Regions from separate parts of the Lysinibacillus sp. FSL L8-0312 genome, predicted to be linked through region 1. Evidence: predicted binding sites of a transcription regulator. Region 1 holds the regulator's gene; the other holds the start of a gene.

Region 1 (2,489 bases):
AGAACTGCATTCCATGAAGCACTGAACGTATGTCCGATTCATATTGATAGCCGCCAGCATCCTTAAAAGTATGCTGTAGTTGATCGTATTCCGACATAACTTTCGCATACAGAGTGGAATTTTCGTAAACGGTAGGATCAGCCATCTGCTGTTCGAGCGAGCGGAGCGTTTGTTCTTGAGCTAAAAGCGGTTCGAAAATGGTCATCATTTCATCCCAAATAGTTAACGTAGAATTTAATCCAGCATGTTGCTCTAAATAGCCAACCTGAACGCCCTTTGGGATAATGATATCCCCAGAGTCATAGGACATTTGACCAGCGATTATTTTTAATAAAGTCGATTTACCTGCACCGTTTCGCCCTACTAAGGCAACGCGATCACGGTGTTGAACCTCTAATTTAACACCACTTAAAATTTCATCTGCAAGAAAGGATTTAGTTAGTTGATTGACCTGTAAAACAATCATTCTTGACACCTCAATTCTACCTTAGTGTAATGGATGAACGATTTGCATGCAATGTAGGTGCTTTACTTATTCCTAGCAGTCATGTAAGATTGAAACGATTTCTTTTTAGTTAGTTGCGTACAAAGCGCCATTAACTAAAGAGAAATACGCTAGTGGATTGCAAAAATGTTGTATATAGTTAAGGATAAATGTATTAAAATTAGTAGTTAAATACAGTAAAATTGATTGAGGTTCATCATAAGGAGGAGAAAGTTTGAAACAAGAATTAAAAATTCCACAAGCCACTACAAAAAGACTTCCTCTTTACTATCGATTTATTCAAAACTTTGCACAAGAAGGTATGGAACGTATTTCGTCGAAGGAACTGAGTGAAGCGATGAAAATAGATTCTGCAACGATTCGCCGTGATTTTTCTTATTTTGGCGCTCTTGGTAAAAAGGGCTATGGCTATGATGTGCAGCATTTATTACAATTTTTTAGCCAGACGCTTGATCAACATGAAGCGACAAAAGTAGCGTTAATTGGCGTGGGGAATTTGGGCAGTGCATTATTAAAATATAATTTTCAAAAAAACCATAATACACATATTGTCGTAGCATTCGATTCTAAAGCACCGAAGGATGGCAAAATGATTAGTAATATTCCTGTTTTTCATCCAGATTTGCTGGAGGAGAAGTATGCTGAATACGGTGCAGAGCTTGCGATTTTAACCGTTTCACCACGCTCCGCACAAAAAATGGCGGATCGTTTAGCAGCAATGAATGCAAAAGGTATTTTAAACTTTACACCAGAACGGTTAACAGTACCAGATAGAATGCAGCTCTTAACCATTGATTTATCGGTAGAATTGCAAGCGCTTATCTATTTAATTCGTAATCAGGAAGTGTGAAAATAATACATATTTTTAAGTGTAATTCACCATTTCTGTCAAATAATATTTTTTAATAAAATGCGGGTAAACCTATGAGAGAGACGAAAAACTTTCACATATAATTAGTTAGCAAAATGGCGAAATATGCGTTAAAATGATGGATATAAAGAGGAGGTGGCTGTAATGGGTGGAATTGGTCCTATGAGCCTCATTATTATCGGAATTGTCGCGTTATTAATTTTTGGCCCTAAGAAGTTACCAGAGCTTGGTAAGGCATTTGGTTCAACACTACGTGAATTCAAAAATGCTACTAAAGGTTTAGCCGACGAAGATGATGATGACAAGAAAAAGAAAGAACTAGATAAGTAAGTTAGGATGTTTGAGGAATGAATCCAAAAGATCTAACTGTCATTGAGCATATAGAAGAATTAAGAAAACGGCTGTTCATTGTTGCCGTTTTCTTTGTTCTCGCTATGGCTGGCGGCTTTTTCGTCGCAAAGCCGCTTGTTAAATACCTTCAAATGACTGGAGCAAAATATAATATTGAGCTTCATGCATTTGACGTAGTCACACCACTTGCAATTTATATCCAAGTTGTTTTTATAATTGCCTTTATTCTTTCATCGCCAGTGTTGATGTATCAATTGTGGTCGTTTATTAGCCCTGGATTAAGAGAAGTAGAACGTAAAGCCACTCTAAGCTATATACCATATTCATTTCTATTGTTTATTGCAGGGTTATCTTTTTCGTACTTTTTACTCTTCCCGTATGTCATAAAATTCATGATGAATTTATCGAATGATTTGGAGATACAGCAAACCATTGGTATACATGAGTATTTTACATTTTTGTTTAAGCTTACAATACCTTTTGGTTTTCTATTCCAGTTACCGATTGTTGTTTTATTCTTTTCGCGAATTGGTATATTAAGTCCAGATTTACTAATTCGAATTCGTAAATATTCATACTTTGGTTTATTTGTATGTGCAGCGATTATTGCACCGCCTGAGTTGGCGTCACATTTAATGGTTTCTGTGCCATTGTTTATCTTGTATGAAATTAGTATTATGATTTCTCGGATTGGTTATAAGAAATATCTTAAATCAGAGGAAATTCGTTTAAAAGAAGAACAGGAAGCGGAGCAAAAGCGTC
Region 2 (2,489 bases), 120 kb from region 1:
ACTGCTAAAACTGCATAAACACCTGCGAACAATAGCATCATTAAATCCACATGGTCACTCGTAGTAGCTCCCTCCGGTGTGCGCATTAGACCATACAGTATCCATGGTTGACGTCCAACTTCCGCAAGCCACCAACCTGCTTCGATGGCAATGATTGACAGAGGTCCTCCCGCAACAATAATCCATCTATACCATCGCGAATGAATAAATTGCCAGCCCCGTGCTTTCCCTACAACATAAAGTAATGAAACTAGCACCATAAACATACCAATGGACACCATAATATCAAAGAGATAATGAATATAGAGTGGTGGTAAATCCTCCTCCGCAAATTGATCTAAGCCAATTACCTCTGCGTTAGGATTAAAATGTGCAAGAATGCTCAAAGCATACGGAATTTTAATGGCGTATTTTACTTCTTCTCCATCTAATACACCAAATAATACAAGCGATGCTTTACCCTCTGTTTCAAAATGCCATTCTGCAGCGGCTAGTTTTTCGGGTTGATATTCAGCTAAGTATTTTCCTGAAAAATCTCCAATTACAGCAGCAGCTATGGAGAAAATTAAGCCAATTTTCATAAGTAAAAGCAAGGATTTTTTATGGTATACATGCTTAGAGCCTTTTAACATTCTGTATCCCGCAATAGCTGCTAGTACAAATGCTGATGTCATATACGCTGTCACAAGTACATGCGCTACCTTTGTCGGCATGGCTGGGTTAAACATCGCTAAAAAAGGTTGAATATTGACAAGTTCTCCGTCTACAATATCAAATCCTTGTGGTGCATTCATAAAAGCATTAACAATTGTAATGAAGACCGCTGACATCGACGCTCCAACAGCGACAGGAATTAATAGTAGCATATGTTTTTTCTGACTATCAAAGCGGTCCCATGTATATAAATAGATCCCTAAAAATATAGCTTCAAAGAAAAATGCAAACGTTTCCATAAACAATGGTAATGCAATCGTTTGACCAGCAAGTTGCATAAAGTTAGGCCACAATAATGAAAGCTGTAAGCCAATGGCAGTTCCTGTTACAACACCTACGGCCACAGTAATAACAAAACCACGCGCCCAACGTCTCGCCATTAAGATATAATGCTCATCATTCTTTTTATACCCAGTCCATTGAGCAATCATAATCATCAACGGGACACCTACACCAATCGTTGCATAAATAATATGGAACGATAATGTTAACTCCGTTAATGCTCGACTCCAAAAGACTGCTGATTCATTAATCATCTCATTGCCCCCCTAACTTCCAAATATTCTTCCAAGAATGGAAAGTAGCATAATAATTGCAACACCAAAACTTATCCATATAAGTTTCTTTTCTTGTGACTTATACAAAGGCAACACTTCCTTTCCCTTATCCATACCCCCATTTTCCACTATTACAACGAATAAAACCTTAATAACGGACCGAAATTTCAGGCTATTATTAAGGTTTCAAATTTTGTTCAACTAATATACGCACATTTGCCAAACATTTTTCTAAATTCATTCACAATCTAAGTTCTAAAGATGAAATTGTATAATTTAGTCCATTCCAATTTAATAAAGCAAGCAATCGGATTAAGTAGGTTTTCAGAGATTCTTATGTGGCACAGTTCTGGTTTTCGGCTTCTATTGGGAAGGTTAACTTTGGGAGTGTGGGGGGGGTAGATATTTTTGGGAGTGGTGAAGCTTTTCTCTTTAGGGGACTTCCTAATATGCAGATCCCTTACTTTTATAAGTACGATCAGATAGAATCCAAAAAGCTCATCCAACTAAAATAGGATGAGCTTTTTGGATTGATTAAATACGGTCTTCTTCTCGAATATCTGCAAGTGGGACAAAGATTTCAATGTGACGCTTCAGATTTTCAAATGTAGCCGGTGCGTCTCCGCCATATTCGCCATCTAGGTTAAGATGGACTTCGTTTTCAGTCGTGACTTTGACAACGCTGGCTTTTTTATAAATGACACGATCGTCATTTAAATGTTCGCCTCGTAATGCCATAGCAGCTAGTTGAATAAACTCTGGAAGGCTTACTTTTTTCAGTACTATTACTGTAAAGTAACCATCATTAATACTCGCATCAGGGGCAAGTTTTTCAAAGCCACCTACTGAATTCGTTAAACCACATAGGAACATCATGGCGTCCCCATCAAATACTTCGCCATCATATTCAATACGCATATGGGAAGCTTTGATGGATGGAATCATTTCTACTGCCTTTACATAATAGGCTAACTGACCAAGCATTGTTTTCATTTTACTTGGTACTTCATAAGTGAGTTCTGTAATGCGTCCCCCAGCAGCAATATTAATGAAATAGCGTTCGCCATTTAAGAGACCCACGTCCACTGGTAATGTGTCGCCTTGAATTATAATGTCTACAGCCTCATCAATATTTCGAGGAATATGCACAGCACGGGCAAAATCATTTGTAGTGCCCATCGGAATTAGACCAACTTTCGGACGGTTTTCAAATGGACT

Evidence for each region. Region 1 encodes Rex, which represses fermentation and respiration genes when NADH is low (regulators of the CRP and FNR family bind a similar motif). Its sites were predicted from a motif close to TTGTGAAATATTTCACAA; they were not measured.
Region 2: MHI22_RS13010 (cytochrome ubiquinol oxidase subunit I) is a predicted target of Rex. The motif match lies at 1,501-1,518, and genes of this name have one in related genera.

What each region holds. Positions count from the first base shown of each region.
Region 1 is NZ_JBBOOV010000001.1:2,681,184-2,683,672, reverse strand. It holds gene MHI22_RS13515 (ABC transporter ATP-binding protein) at 1-466, opposite strand, end outside; gene MHI22_RS13510 (redox-sensing transcriptional repressor Rex) at 720-1,355, shown strand; gene MHI22_RS13505 (twin-arginine translocase TatA/TatE family subunit) at 1,521-1,706, shown strand; gene tatC (twin-arginine translocase subunit TatC) at 1,724-2,489, shown strand, end outside.
Region 2 is NZ_JBBOOV010000001.1:2,563,851-2,566,339, forward strand. It holds gene MHI22_RS13010 (cytochrome ubiquinol oxidase subunit I) at 1-1,250, opposite strand, end outside; gene MHI22_RS13015 (diacylglycerol kinase) at 1,806-2,489, opposite strand, start outside.